4 regions of the Brevibacillus sp. NSP2.1 genome follow, and region 3 is predicted to be linked to each of the others. Evidence: riboswitches for the same ligand, from Rfam matches in the RefSeq annotation. Region 3 holds a riboswitch; each other region holds the start of a gene.
The links. A riboswitch is a leader RNA that binds a small molecule or an ion and turns the genes downstream of it on or off. The one in region 3 is predicted to bind S-adenosylmethionine.
Positions count from the first base shown of each region.

Region 1: linked by a shared signal. The riboswitch ahead of M655_RS25960 (homocysteine synthase) and the one ahead of M655_RS10830 (homoserine dehydrogenase) in region 3 are both predicted to bind S-adenosylmethionine.
Region 2: linked by a shared signal. The riboswitch ahead of M655_RS10255 (aminotransferase class I/II-fold pyridoxal phosphate-dependent enzyme) and the one ahead of M655_RS10830 (homoserine dehydrogenase) in region 3 are both predicted to bind S-adenosylmethionine.
Region 4: linked by a shared signal. The riboswitch ahead of M655_RS03985 (sugar ABC transporter substrate-binding protein) and the one ahead of M655_RS10830 (homoserine dehydrogenase) in region 3 are both predicted to bind S-adenosylmethionine.

Region 1 is NZ_CP048274.1:5,271,031-5,274,764, reverse strand. Features, by position in the region: gene M655_RS25965 (ArsR/SmtB family transcription factor) at 1-760, opposite strand, end outside; gene M655_RS25960 (homocysteine synthase) at 995-2,299, opposite strand; SAM riboswitch class I at 2,389-2,497, opposite strand; gene M655_RS25955 (hypothetical protein) at 2,613-2,801, opposite strand; gene M655_RS25950 (rhodanese-like domain-containing protein) at 3,112-3,423, shown strand; gene M655_RS25945 (SCO family protein) at 3,549-3,734, shown strand, end outside.
Region 2 is NZ_CP048274.1:2,036,913-2,040,646, forward strand. Features, by position in the region: gene M655_RS10240 (hypothetical protein) at 1-482, shown strand, start outside; gene M655_RS10245 (DUF5665 domain-containing protein) at 489-797, opposite strand; gene M655_RS10250 (pyridoxamine 5'-phosphate oxidase family protein) at 973-1,428, shown strand; SAM riboswitch class I at 1,518-1,643, shown strand; gene M655_RS10255 (aminotransferase class I/II-fold pyridoxal phosphate-dependent enzyme) at 1,739-2,902, shown strand; gene M655_RS10260 (trans-sulfuration enzyme family protein) at 2,899-3,734, shown strand, end outside.
Region 3 is NZ_CP048274.1:2,159,378-2,163,111, reverse strand. Features, by position in the region: gene M655_RS10840 (CapA family protein) at 1-385, shown strand, start outside; gene M655_RS10835 (hypothetical protein) at 539-694, shown strand; gene M655_RS10830 (homoserine dehydrogenase) at 761-2,023, opposite strand; SAM riboswitch class I at 2,107-2,216, opposite strand; SAM riboswitch class I at 2,360-2,467, opposite strand; cobalamin riboswitch at 2,933-3,132, opposite strand; gene M655_RS10825 (DinB family protein) at 3,238-3,734, opposite strand, start outside.
Region 4 is NZ_CP048274.1:815,201-818,934, reverse strand. Features, by position in the region: gene M655_RS03990 (sugar ABC transporter ATP-binding protein) at 1-1,013, opposite strand, end outside; gene M655_RS03985 (sugar ABC transporter substrate-binding protein) at 1,091-2,113, opposite strand; SAM riboswitch class I at 2,231-2,351, opposite strand; gene M655_RS03980 (ATP-binding protein) at 2,554-3,734, shown strand, end outside.

The sequences.
Region 1 (3,734 bases), 2.5 Mb from region 3:
CATCGGCAACCGGGTAGTAAAAAATTTTGCAGCCTGCGTCATCGGCCTGCACCGTCCAGGGGCGATAGACCGCCTGCGGAATCAGCAGGACGCGGGTGACAGTCGGCTCAGGCGGATAGCTTGCTCCAGTCGCCCATTCCACCAGCGCTTCCGGGTCGAGCTTTTCTTGCATGCCGCGCTTTTGGGCAATCTCCCGTTCGAGCATGCGGCAGATGCGCTCCTCCTGCGGCTCGATGTGCGCCTGATACCAGCCTTCCATCAGCACGAGCAGGTGCTGGCGCAATTCCTCCGCGTCCACCGAAGTAATATGGGCGATGTACCGTTCGAAAAAGAGATGGCTGCGACAGGCCGCCTGCAACAGTTCGCGATCGGCGCTGCTTCCTTGCGCGGCTTTTCGCCGGGAAGCTTGCTGCGCTTCGCCCAAAAAAGGCAGTGCCTGGTAGCGCAGCTCTTCCTCTGGCAACTGCCTGACGTAGCCAAGAAACGACTTCAGCTCGGCAAAAGGCTGCTGGCGGTACTGGTGAAGCAGATGCAAAAGCGTCTTCCATGTGTTGTGCGCCTTGGCGTAAGCGACCTCGCGCTGGACAGCAGGAGGCAGCGCCTCGATTAGCTCGCGCCAGTGGGCGGGCGGCTGCTCCAGCGTGTGATGAATCTGCTCGTAAGTGGCAACGGCGATGCCCAGCGCTGCTTCAAAAAGCGGCGAAAAGGCGAATTGCACCTCGTAGGTCGTGCGTTCGCTCCCGATGTTCCATACTTTCAAGAGGGGATCATCCTTCCAGTATTTGTAGTACGTCTCATTCTAAATGTTTTGAATTGTAAATTCAATATTTTTCGTATGACTGGTTAGATGGATTTCGAACCAGAATCGTTGAGTGTGGCAGGAAGAGGGGCGAGCGCCTGAAAGCAGCAAGCAGAAGACAGCACCCGAAAAAAGAAAAGCGGCACGCCTCTCCCGCGAGAGTTGCGTGCCACTTTTTACGAGACAAAAGCAAACTTAGTTGACAGTAGAAGGTTGAACGGCGCGTTGCAATGCCTGCTCCAGATCGCCGATGATGTCGTCGATCGCCTCTGTGCCCACCGACAGTCGGATCAGCCCTGGCGTGACCCCGGCAGCCGCCTGTTCTTCCTCATTCATCTGCTGGTGCGTCGTGCTGGCCGGATGGATGACGAGCGACTTGGAATCGCCCACGTTGGCCAGGTGCGAGAACAGCTTCACGGATTCAATCAGTGTTTTGCCTGCCTTCACGCCGCCGCGAATGCCAAAGGTGAGGATGGCGCCAGCGCCTTTTGGCAAATATTTTTGTGCCAGCGCGTAGTTGGCGTCACCTTCCAGGCCAGGGTAGCTGACCCACTCGACCGCTGGATGCGCGGCGAGGAATTGGGCTACGGCCAGGGCGTTCTGGCTGTGGCGTTCCATGCGCAGGTGCAGCGTCTCCAGACCTTGCAGGAACAGGAAGGAGTTGATCGGGGCCACGGCTGCGCCGATGTCGCGCTGCAGTTGGACGCGCGCCTTGATGATGTAGGCGAGCGGTCCGACTGCTTCCGTATAGACGACGCCGTGGTAGCTCGGGTCTGGTGTCGTCAGGCCCGGGAATTTGCCGTTGTTCCAGTCGAACTTGCCGGAATCGACGATGATGCCGCCGATCGCTGTGCCGTGCCCGCCGATGAACTTGGTCGTGGAGTGGACGACGATGTCTGCGCCATGCTCGAATGGACGGCACAGGATCGGCGAAGCGAACGTGTTGTCCACGATCAGCGGCACGCCGTTTTCGTGCGCGATGTCAGCGATTGCCTGCAAGTCCGCCACGTCAATGCGAGGGTTGCCGATCGTCTCGCAAAAGAGCGCCTTTGTTTTCTCATTGATGAACGCCCGGAAGTTTTCCGGATTGGACTGATCGACAAAGTGAACCTTGATGCCAAGACGCGGCAAAGTGTGCGCAAAAAGGTTGTACGTACCGCCGTACAAGCTGCTGGATGCGACAATTTCATCCCCGGCTTGGGCGATGTTCAAAATGGAAAAGGTGATCGCTGCCTGACCAGAGGAAGTTGCCAGAGCACCGACGCCGCCTTCTAGGAGTGCCACGCGCTTTTCAAAGGCGTCCTGGGTCGGATTCATGATGCGGGTGTAAATGTTGCCGAACTCTTTTAAGCCAAACAGGTTGGCGGCGTGCTCCGTGTCGCGGAAGACGTAGGAAGTCGTCTGATAGATCGGAACGGCGCGCGAGCCTGTTACGGGATCTACTTCTTGTCCACCATGTACAGCGAGGGTTTCCGGTTTCCATTGTTGCTGGTCAGACATGCTTATCTCTCCTTTATATATGGGGATTAGGGATAAAAAAACGGAGCATTCCTCTGAGGAGAAGAAGGCTCCGGCTATACACGGGTGTGCACTCATCTCTCAGAATCTATGGATTCTGCAGGAATTAGCACCGCGCAAGGCACGCTTGCTGGTTGCCGGGTTTCACAGGGCCTGTCCCTCCACCGCTCTTGATGAACTGTTGCTTCAGTTGTTGTCATAATTGTATGAAAAACCACACTTCGCTGTCAATAATCAATAATGAGTTATCAGGTTGGATTTGGTGGGATTGAGGCGTTGAGAGATTTGTTCATGCTCACCCGTTCATGCTGTTTCCCATGACGTCCAAAGTACCTGTGTGATACGCCTTGTTGACGTGGTTTGCAGGCTGATGCCCCGCACTCCTTGAGGCGTGGCTGATTCCAGGCGCGGCTTTTCCTTTTTTCACATACAAAAGAACGGCAAATAGCGTACAAACAGCAGCAATTCCCAGTACGTACACCATATAAACTACCTCCTTTTCCAAGGGTGCTCTGCGTTTCTTTGCACCCGCCTTTTTCCAAACCAAAAAGAGAATGCTGTTTTGTATAGTAGTCTTCATATATAGAATGGTTATTTTTGTAAATGTGTCACCCGCCTGTACCGACCAACCATCTCCCTGTCCAAAAACAAACCCACCCTCACACTGTCACAAATTTGTCCCTATATCTCCGCGCTTTCGCCGCCCGCGTCGTTAGAAAATGGCATGGCCCTATGATATGATGGGAGTGGCAGAAAACGACCAAACGATTGTACATATAGGAGGAACATACGCGATGAGCCATGGCGTGAAGGAAATTACCCCGCAGGAGCTGCTGGAAAAGCTCGCGGCCAACGAAAAGCTTCAGGTGATTGACGTGCGTGAGGTGGAGGAGTGGAACGAAGGCCATATCAAAGAAGCCAAGCTGATTCCGCTCGGCTTTTTGCCGCATCGCATCGACGAGCTGGACAAGGAGATCCCGGTCGTCATGGTGTGCCGCAGCGGTGCGCGCAGCCACAGAGCGACCGAATATTTGTGTGAGCTTGGCTTTGACGCTGCCAATATGGTCGGCGGCATGCTGGCTTGGCCTGGCGAGAAGGAAGTGTAAGCCGTACGGTCCATACGGTCACGACCGCACTGGCAACGCCGAGACGTTTTCCACACAAAAAGAAACATGCGCTTTTACGCGGTATAGCGGCGGACGCATGAGAGAAGCAGGGGAGGAAGAAAATCGTGAGTGAGGGAGCACAGCAACAAGGATCCGCGTTGCAGCGCCATTGGTTTACGGTGCTCGCAGGCGTGATTATCCTCGCGATTGTAGGCGTGTTGGGCTACAAATACATGGCAAAAGAGCCGATTCCCGTGATGAAGCCGATTGCCGATTTTACGTTGGACAACAGTGACGGCACTTCGTTTACG
Region 2 (3,734 bases), 120 kb from region 3:
ACAAAGACCCTGGCGCGGCCTATGCCATTGCCGGAACGGCAGTGCACGATTTGAAGAAAAAGTCCGTTCAACTGAAAGGCACCGTCAAGGGCTGGGACGAGAAGCAAAAAGCAAAGCTTGTCGTCGTCACCCCGGACGGCAAGAAAAAGGAGATCAAGCCAAACGACAAGGGCGAATACACCGTGACCTTTACCTACAAAAACCGCTCGTTTGCTGCGAAAACCGTCCATCTGGAACTGTACGCGAAAGACAAGCTGGTAAAGCAGGCGGACATCGCGCTGAGCACGAAAATTACCGCCGTGCCGAAGAAGGATGACGATAAGGACGACAAGGATAAAGACAAGCACCACTATCCAAACGGAAAAGCATACGGCTATTGGAAAAACTACGACGGCAAATGGAAAGATGGCGACAAAGATGACCGCGACGATGACCGCGACGACGACGATGACGACGACCGCGGCAAAAGAAGCGGCAAGTAGTCTCGTTTACGGCTGCTTGTAAGTCTGAACATACTCGACCAGCTCGCGGATGTAATCGCCGAGGATAGGGATCGAGAGAAACTGCGTCAAAAGCGAGCCGAGCAGCGCCAGCACGATCGCTGTTCCAATCGTCAAGCCAAGACCCCGGGCAAGCCCTGCGAGGAAATTGATCCAGAGCAGCTTGCGCGGGGCTGTGTAGTTTTGGATCACGTCTGCGAGCCGGATATCCTCCAAAAACATGGCGATTTTGTCCATGCGCTCGTTCATTTTCCGCACTTCCTGCAGCTCGTGGAGGACCTGGTCGATTTTGTGCATAAGCCGGTCTGTAGGCGTAGGTGCCACTTTTTCCAACCTCCTTATCCGGTACGGCTTTGTTTTTTACCAGTGTAGGGAAAAAAACAGGCAGAATCAAGGCGTGGAGGAAACGTTTGCCTAATGGCAGATGCGAGGGGTACAATAGACGTACTACCGTTTACGAGGAGGCATCCGAATGGCTGAAACCGTATCCCAAACCTTGTCGGAAGAACTGTTCGCGCTCCTGCAAAAAGAGCGATTTGTGACGCTCGGCACCGTCGATCACGAGACAGGAGCGCCATCGCTCAGCTCCTTGTCCTGGACATTGGCGGTGAACAGCGGACTCATCCGCTTTGCCGTGGATAACCGCTCGCGCATACTCGCCAATATTGCCAAAGAGCCGCAGGTCGTCCTGCATCTGATCGGGGCAGGCTCCTCTTTTGCGATCAACGGACGCGCCGCAGTGAAAGCCGAGCGGCTGGAGGGCGTTCCGCTGAAGCTGGCGCTGGTGGAGATCGCGATTGACTCCGTCCGAGACGTCATGTTTTACGGCTCGCGCATTTCCGTAGAACCGCAATACGAAAAGACGTACGACAAAAACGCGGCTGCGAAGCTGGACAACCAGGTCATGACTGCGCTGAAAAACGCCTAGTCAAGACGGCCGCACAACAGTGGAAAATCCTGTTGACAAAAAACCGCCGTATCCTTTAGTATTAGGTCATTCAAATTGAATAGCAAAACTTCTTATCCAGAGAGGCGGAGGGACTGGCCCGATGATGCCCGGCAACCAATCACCTGCATGTTCGTTCATGCGGGGAGATAATGGTGCTAATTCCTGCAGAGTTTTTTAACTCTGAAAGATGAGAAGGTCTTGCTTACGGTGACGTAAACAAAGCCTTCTTTCAGAGGAAAGGGGGCTTTTTTCATGCCCCTCGTACATCATTGGAGGGAGAGAGTTACGTATGAGACTGGAAACAAAATTGATTCAAGCAGGCGTAGGCAGAGATGAAAAAACAGGGGCGGTCAGCTTTCCTGTCTACTATGCCACCGCATATCGCCACCCGGCATTGGGGCAGAGCACAGGCTTTGACTATACACGCACGGCCAATCCGACCCGCACGGTTTTGGAAGAAGCCATCGCCGAGGCAGAATCGGGCGATGCGGGCTTTGCCTGCGCATCGGGAATGGCGGCGGTTCATACGGTCATGGGGCTGTTTTCCCAGGGAGATCATCTCATTGTGTCGCTCGATTTGTACGGAGGGACGTATCGCTTGTTTGAGCAGGTGCTTTCCCGCTACGGCCTGTCTTTTACGTACGTAGACTTGCGCGACCTGGAAGCGGTGCAAAACGCGCTGCGAGCCGAGACAAAGGCGATCTTCTTCGAGACGCCGACGAATCCGCTCATGCAGATTACCGATCTTCGCCAAATCGCCGGGCTGGCAAAGCAGCATGGACTTTTGACGATAGTCGACAACACGTTCATGACCCCTTATTGTCAACGCCCGCTGGAGCTTGGCGCAGATATCGTGTTGCACAGTGCGACGAAGTACTTGGGTGGCCACAACGATGTACTGGCCGGACTGATCGTGACAAAAGGCGAGGAGTTGTCGGAAAAAATCCGGTTTTTGCATAATTCCATCGGAGCGGTATTGGGTCCACAAGATAGCTGGCTGTTGGTACGCGGAATGAAGACATTGGCGCTGCGCATGGAAAGACATCAGACAAACGCGCTCGCGGTTGCAAAAAAGCTGCAGGAGCATCCGGCTGTCGCCGAAGTGTTTTACCCAGGGCTGCAAAAACACCCCGGGCATGCCATCCAGGCGAGCCAGGCAAGCGGTTATAGCGGTATGGTTTCATTCCGGGTACGGTCTGCGGAGCAGGTGGGCTTGTTTTTGCAAAATCTGCGCATCGTTTCTTTTGCGGAAAGCCTTGGCGGCGTCGAATCGTTGTGTACGTATCCGGCGACACAGACCCACGCTGACATTCCGCTGGAAGTACGGGAGTATGTCGGCGTTTGTGACCGATTGCTGAGGCTGTCGGTCGGGATTGAGCATCCGGAAGACTTGATCGCTGATCTGTTTCAGGCTTTGGACGCAAGTCTTGTCGTTGGGGGGGCTGCGCGATGAATTTCGCAACGAAGGTTTTGCATGGCTCTACTTGCATCGATCCGTTCACAGGGGCGTCGTCGGTTCCGATTTACCAGGCTTCCACGTTTCACCAGTTTGATCTCGACCAGCCAGGCACGTATGACTACGCCCGTTCCGGCAATCCGACCAGACACGCGCTGGAGGAAGCGATTGCCGCTCTCGAAGGCGGCGCGCGCGGCTTTGCTTTCTCGTCCGGCATGGCGGCGATCTCCAGCGTGTTCATGCTGTTTTCGGCTGGCGACCATATCGTAGTCGCGGAGGACGTGTACGGCGGCACCTTCCGCTTTTTGACCCGCGTGCTGTCGAGAATGGGCATTTCCGTTACGTTTGTCGATGCGACCCAGACAGAGGCCGTGCGGGAGGCGATTACTCCGGCGACCAAGGGAGTGTATCTGGAAACGCCGTCCAATCCGACGCTGAAAGTGACCGACATCGCGGCGGTGTCAGCCGTTGCGAAGGAGCACGGGCTGCTCGTCATTGTCGACAATACGTTTTTGACGCCGTACTATCAGCGGCCGCTGGAGCTGGGGGCGGACGTCGTCATCCACAGCGCGACCAAGTTTATCGGCGGCCACAGCGACGTGGTTGCCGGGCTGGCAGTGACGCGCGACGCCGCGCTCGGCGAGCAACTGTACCTGATCCAGAACGGCATGGGCGCGATTCTTGGGGTACAGGATTGCTGGCTCGTCATGCGCGGGCTGAAAACGCTCAAGGCACGTCTGGATGTCAGCACAAAGTCGGCAGGGATTCTCGCGGAGTGGCTGTCCACGCACCCTGGCGTGAGCCGCGTTTACTACACGGGCTTGGCTGA
Region 3 (3,734 bases):
TTGGGGCAAAGAGCGCGAAGACTTTCCCGTCGATCATCAAAAAGAACTCGCCAAGGCGTACATCGACGCAGGCGCTGACCTGATCGTCGGCGGCCATCCGCACGTGCTGCAAGGCTTTGAGCAGTATCGCGGCAAATGGATCGCCTACAGCCTGGGCAACTTCATTTTCACGCGCTCGACCGAGCCGAAAACGTGGGAAACGATGGTGCTGCAAGCAAGCTGTACGAAAAACGCCGCCTGCGACCTGACAATGCTTCCGTTCCACGCCGAACTGGGACAAGCCGTGCCGATGAACGCCACAGATGGAGCCGCTTTGCGCAAGCGAATCGAATCGCTCTCGGAAAACGTCCAGATTGACGCAGAGGGCCGCGTGCGGGGAAGTTAGCATGGCATAGTATAACCCCCGTCCTATTCGCCACTTCAGCCGGAAGCCGCTCATGAAAAAACGGGCGCATCCCTGTTCTTTTGGCTGAAACCTCTCCAAGCCTTATTCGTAAACCATAGCAAGACCGCTTTTACGAGCAAAAGGAGGGAGAGCATGACAGGAGCCATCATTACCGTAGCAGCCATTGGCGTTTTTCTGCTCTCGGGCTATTTCATGACCAAATGGGAAAAAGCCGTCTTCCCGGGAAACCAGCAAAACGGCTCCGCCCCTGATCCCCCCAAGCATTCGGACAAAAACGGCAGGCAGTAGGACGCCATCCATCTGGCATTCGTCCTTGCTGCCTGCCCGTTTTTTCTTTTGCGCCGCTTTTTCGGGTTATGCCGTTTCCAGCAGCGGGAAGCAGCGGACGGACAGGCCAAAATCGCTTTTCAGCACTTCCTCGTGCTCTTCGCGAATCCCTGTTACGATCAACCCCGCGCGCAATACTCCGCCCAGATCGAATTGGACTTTCAGCTTCGTCACCGTCACGCCCGCCTCGCGCAAGAAATGCAGGACGCGATCAGGCGTCGCAGCGAGACACGAGCCTTCGAGATAACACAGCACGCGCTCGTCCTGCCATTGACCCGGCTGCGCTTCGGCCGTTTTTTCCTTCCAGGCCGGATGCGGGGTAAACGGCTGCGTCAACAAATAAGCCAAATCCTCGACAACGGCGCTTGCCGTCGGCAGCTCGCCTGCGCCTCTGCCCGTAAACAGCAGATCGCCTACGATGTTTCCGGAAAGCTGAACAGCGTTGAAAGCATCCTGAATTTGCGCCAGCGGATGAGCGACAGGCAGCATGGTCGGCTGAACCGAGAGCCGGATTCCTTGCTCTGTTTTGTGCGCCTGGGCAATCAGCTTGATCCGGTAGCCCAGCTCGTTTGCGATACGGATGTGACCAGGAGACAAATCGGCAATCCCTTTGCGCACGACATTTGCAAGCGGCAGCGATTCTCCGTACACAAGCTGCGCGAGAATGTACAGTTTGTACATCGCGTCGAATCCTTCCACGTCAGAGCGCGGATCGGCTTCCGCATACCCCAGCTCCTGCGCTTGCTTCAACACTTCCTGATAGGGAAGCTGCTCCGCTTCCATTTTCGTCAGGATGAAGTTCGTCGTACCGTTGAGAATGCCGCGCACTCCTTGAATATCGTTCGTGCGCAAAAACTGTCGCAGCACGCTCAAAATCGGGATGCCGCCTGCCACGCTCGCCTCATAGGCCAGATGGACCTGATGCCGGTTTGCCAGATCGACCAACTCTGTGCCACGTTTGGCAAGCAGCTCCTTGTTCGCCGTCACCACGTGGCAGCCTTTTTCGATCAAGGCACGGACGTAGTCATACGTCGGCTCGACGCCCCCCATCACCTCGACGACAATGTCCACATCGCTTTTCAACACGTCCTCAAAATCCGTGGTCAAAAGCGCGGGATCTACCTGAACGGCCCGTTCTTTTTCCGAATCGCGGACCAATGCTTTGACAATTTCGATTCGCTTGCCCAATCTCGCAGCCAGCTTCTCCTGCTGCGAACGAATCGTCTTGATGACGCCGCCCCCTACTGTTCCCAATCCAAGCAGCCCTACCTTGACTACACCTGCGCTCATTTCTACCACCTCATAGCAATATTTTCGTAAAAAGAAAAAACCTTCCCGCTAAGAAGAAGGTTTTGGCATCAACGAAATCCTTCTCCTTATCTCCCAGGACGCTTCCGCCCTGCAGGAATTGGCACCTTGTCACAAGCTGTGTAACGGTTGCCGGGCTTCATCGGGCCAGTCCCTCCGCCTCTCTGGATAAAGAAAACTATGAATTTTTGCTCTTTCTCGTCGAGAAAGCGGCCAAGCGAAAAGCTTATTGGAAAAGAAAGCCTTTGTTGAGCGGAAACATCAAAAAACCTTCTTCGTTAAGAAGAAGGTTCGTCATAACTGCTACGATGTACCCGCTTCTTATCTTTCGGAACGAAAACGCCCCGCAGGAATTGGCACCTTGTCGCTCTACGCAACGGTTGCCGGGCTTCATCGGGCCAGACCCTCCACCTCTCTGGATAAGAACTTTGTTTGCTGTTGAGCCTATTCTAAGAAATTCCAAAGCATTCGTCAACAAAATTCTTTTTCGTTTTTAACCAGGCTAGATGCGGTCAGAAACGGTTCAGATACGGCCAAAAACGGGACAACCGTTCCGAATGTACGGTCGCCTTCACCTGGCAAAAACGCTTTCGACTTCCTCCGTACTGCAGCAAACGCAACGGACCAGCCCTTCCTCGCTTTCCCCCGACAGCTCTCGTTCTTCGACATAACCGCACCATTGACAGATGAAAAGCTGAACCATGCTGCTCCCTCCTTTGAGTTGCTCACGGTCAATCAGCGCCGATTTCCTCTCCCCAAAACAAAAAACGCATTTTCTACTGATCGAAAAAAGATCCGATCGTTAGAAAATGCGCAGGCAAGCAATAGACATCCTTGTCCGTTTGCCAGTATGGCGAGTCCTCTAACACCTCCCTATCTCCCGTAGGTCCATCAGTGTTGTTGAAACAGGCAGGTCTCCTGACTTCGGGATCATCGTCTGGCGCTGCCTTCCCTGTCCAGCGGCTGGACAAGTGGCCTGTGTGCGCGAAACTCCCCTCTTACAGTGGCGGGACCGTGTCGGATTTGCACCGAGCTTCCCTATTATCCTTAGCAGCGAATCGCCGCAAGGAACCTGTTCCCCCGTATGCAATTTTGCAAATCGTTACTACCATTCTATTCTACTTTTCCTGAAAAATGGTAGAATAAACAAGCGAAAGGGACGAATCAAATCAACGCGGTTCGCTTTTGCATACCGTCTACAGTGAATACCTTTCCCGCAATATGCGACAGTGATGGGCCTCATGCCCGGCAATGACATAGGCCAAAGTGCGTGCGGACAGTTTGTTGCCGTTGGCCGTCCCTGTTCGCGTCCACGCCTCCTCTGCCACTCCCCGCAACAGAGCGCGCGTCGACTGCCGAACAGCCTGATATTCTTCGAGCAAATCGGCCAGGTCGCGTTTCTGAAAAAAAGCTTGCGCAACATACGCATTTTCGTCAAATCCGACGAGCGGTGTCTGATCTCCCCGGGCAATTCGCAGCAAGCGGTAGCTCATAATCCGCTCCGTATCGATCAGATGCCCCAACACTTCTTTTACGGTCCATTTGCCCGGCGCGTAGCGATACTCCGCTTGCGCCTCGGTAAGCCCGGCATACATCTCGACGGTCTGCGCCAGTTGCTTCGCCAGTACGGCTGTCAACTCGCCTTCTGGCACTTGCTCGACATAGTAGGCAAAATACTCCCCGTATTCCTCGC
Region 4 (3,734 bases), 1.3 Mb from region 3:
CGCTCCTCCGGGACGAGGACGATCCCTGCATCCACGGCTTCCTTTGGCGAGCGCAGGCGTACCGCCTTGCCTTTCAGCCTGATCTCGCCAGCTTCGGCCGCATCCGCTCCGAACAGCAGCCGGGCCAGCTCCGTCTTCCCTGCCCCGACAAGTCCTACGACGCCTACGATCTCGCCCTCGCGAACGCTCACATCCGCACCGCGCACCTTGCCGCCAGCCACTCCGGCCGCTTCCAGGATCACTTCGCCAATCGGCAGCTCCACTTTCGGGAACTCTTCCTCGAAGCTTTTGCCCAGCATGTTCCCGATGACTTCATCCATCGTAGTAGCGGCCGTCTCGCTCGTGGCAATCAGTTGACCGTCGCGCATGACCGTGATCCGGTCGCAGATTTCGAAAATTTCCGGCAGCCGATGGGAAATGTAGATGATCCCGACGCCTGCTTTTTTCAACTGGTCGATAATGAGAAACAGCCGCTCGCTCTCCTTCGTGCTCAACGGGGCTGTCGGTTCGTCAAAAATGACGTACTTCGCTTTTTGCACGGTCGCGCGGGCAATCAAGATCAGTTGCTTTTCGGACAGCGTACATTCCTCGACGAGCATGCGCACAGGGATGGAAAAGCCGAAGCTTTGCAAAATGCTCTCCGCTTCCTTGTGCAGCCCTTGCCAGTTCATGAGTCCCTTGCTGCTTTTGGACACGATCTGGTCGAGCAAAATGTTTTCCGTCACGCTCAAATACGGGATCAGCGCCGTATCGACTTCCTGGTAGACGCACTGGATGCCCAACGCTTTCGCATCCTGCGGCGATTGGATCGAGACGTCCTTGCCGTCAATCGCGATGCTGCCGCCATCCGGCTGATACGCACCTGTAAGAATTTTCATCAGCGTGCTTTTTCCCGCTCCGTTCGCTCCGAGCAGCGCGTGCACCTCGCCAGCCTTGACTTCAAAATCGACGGAGCGCAACGCAGGCACGCCGGAAAACTGCTTCACAATCCCTTTCATCTGCAAGCTGGACACTTTTCGCACCCCCTAAATAAACAAGATTCCCGTTGACAAAAGCAACGGGAATAGCCAAACCAACCAGCTCTATTTGCTTACTTGCCCCACTCTTGTACGTATTGGGACAGATCGCCCATCGTTACTTTTTTATCCTTTGGCAAGTCTTCCTGTTTGACCAGCACCGGATTCAGCTTCACGCTGTCTGGCACTTGCTCGCCTTTCATTTTTTGGAAAACGGTCTGCGCGTGAATGCGTCCGATATTCGACGGATCTACCGCTGCTGTCGCGACCCAAGGAGAGTTTGGCTCCTGGATCAGTTGCAAGTCTTCGTCGCTCAGGTCGATGCCGTACACCTTGATCTCGGTGCGTCCTGCTTGCTGGATCGCACGGGTTGCCCCTTTGGCAAATTCATCCCACGATGCCCATACGGCTGTAATGTCGCCTTTGTTCGGATACTTTTTCAAAATCGCTTCCATCTGCGCTTGCGTATCCAGCGCGGTGTTGTTCGTTGCCGAGCCAAACGCGGCGATTTCCTTGATATCCGGGTATTTTTTCAGGAATGCTTCATACGTTACCTGGCGCTTTTCCATCGGCGCAAAGCCCGCTACCCAAATTTTCACGATGTTGCCTTTGCCGCCCGTATCGGCAGCCAGCTTTTCCAGGCTCAACTCGGCCAGCTTGTTGTCATCTTGCTCGACGACAGGGACGCCCGGCAGCTTGATATCGGTGTCGAACAGCACAACCGGGATCTTTTTGTCGACCGCTTTTTGCGTGCCTTGCTGCAGCGCTTCCGCCGTACCGTGGTCAATCAGGATGCCGTCAAAATTTTGGTTCACCGCAGCATCGAGGTTGGAGGCCATTTTCGACAAATCGGTATCTGCGTTGAATACGGTCAGCTCGCCGCCGTTTTTCTCGACTTCCTGCTTCACGCCGTTAATGTATTGGGCAGAAAACGTGCCGACGTTTTGGCGCATAATCAAGGCAATGCGCTTCGCCTTCTCGCCGCCGGAAGCGCCGCTTCCCGCCTGATTTTGGGTGTCCGCTCCCCCGCCGCAAGCGGTCAAGGCCAGCGACGCAGCCAGTACGATTGATGTGACAAGACCCAGTTTCTTTTTCATCGAAAAATCCCCCTTTTTCTTTCTTCCTGCTGAGCTTCAAGCTGAGGAGGCGACGACCTTCCAATAGGAAAAGCCTCTTTCAACAGATGAAAGAGGCTTGATCGACAAGATTCGCGCCTCTTATCTGTCAGGTATCGCTACCTGTTGGAGTTAGCACCTTGGCTCGCAAGACGGTGATCTTGCCAGCTAGGTTGCCGGGCATCATAGGGCCATTCCCTCAGCCTTCTCTGGATAAGAGTAGTTTTTATTTTCGCAACGTTTGTATTAATATATACAGACTATAATCCTTGTTTTACCCATCTGTCAACTAGGTTTTTGAAGCTTTTGTCCTCCAAAATAATCCCAACTCGATGTCCAAATTTTGGAGGAATTATGTAAGGTCTTGTCGAAACCTTGTAGATTGAAGCAAAAGCCATGCAAATTTGCGATGGGGATGTCTAATGAGTCTACTAAAAGAACTAATCTTGCAAATGTTTTTTGCCTTGACACCGTTTGTTTTGTTCAACATCTATTACCGCGACCGGATGCGTAACTATAGCCGTTGCTTTATTCTCGTAACCAGCTCTGTCTGCATGTTTCTGGCGATGACCTTCGCTTCGAGCGTCAACGAAGGAATCATTTTCGACATCAGGCACGTCATCGTCTTTTTCGCTCTGATCTACGGCGGAGTACGAATCGCCTTGATCGTGCTGATCGAATCAGCGCTGTACCGCTTTTATCTGGGCGGCGAAGGCACCTGGGTCGCCATGCTCGTAATGGCCGCCACGTTTGCAATCTCCCTCCTGATATATCAACGCTACAAAGCCAGTTATCGGAAAACACTGTTTACTCTTTTGACGGGTGCGCTTTTTTCCCTGATAGATTTGGGGTTGACCTATTTCAATTTTCCCACCTATGTATCCCATCAGCTTCCCTATCATGTGCTTGTGATTCCCGTTCAAAATTTTGTCGGCATCTGGCTGTTGATGTCGTTATTTAGCAAATGCGTATCAGACAAGGAATTGTTCATTCGCCATGCCCAAAACGAAAAAATCGAGACGATGAGCCACGTCGCCGCTTCACTGGCGCACGAGGTGCGAAACCCGCTCACGGCCGTCAAAGGATTTTTGCGCCTGATCCAGGAGGACCCGGGAAACATTGCGAAAACCGATCAGTACATTCGCATCAGCATGGACGAGATTCAGCGCACGGAAGCGATTTTGACGGAGTACCTGGCGCTGTCCAAGCCGCTCAAGGAGCGCACCGAGCTGATCGACGTATGCGAGCAGCTCCATGTCGTCCGCGAGGTCATGCTGCCGTTTGCCAACATGAACAACGTCGAGTTGGAGCTGCAAGCTTATGAAAAGCCCGTCACGATCATGGCCAATCCCGACGAGTTCAAGCAGGTGCTGGTCAACTTTATCAAAAACGCCATCGAGGCATGCGCGGAGACGGCCAAAGGGAAAGTCTCCCTGTCGTTGTTCATCGAAAAAAACAACGCCCTGCTCGTCATCAAGGACAACGGCATCGGGATGGACGAGGGCCAGATCAGACGACTTGGCACGATCTATTTTTCTACCAAAACGAGCGGGACCGGACTCGGCCTGACTTATTCCTATCACGTCATTCACACGTTTGGCGG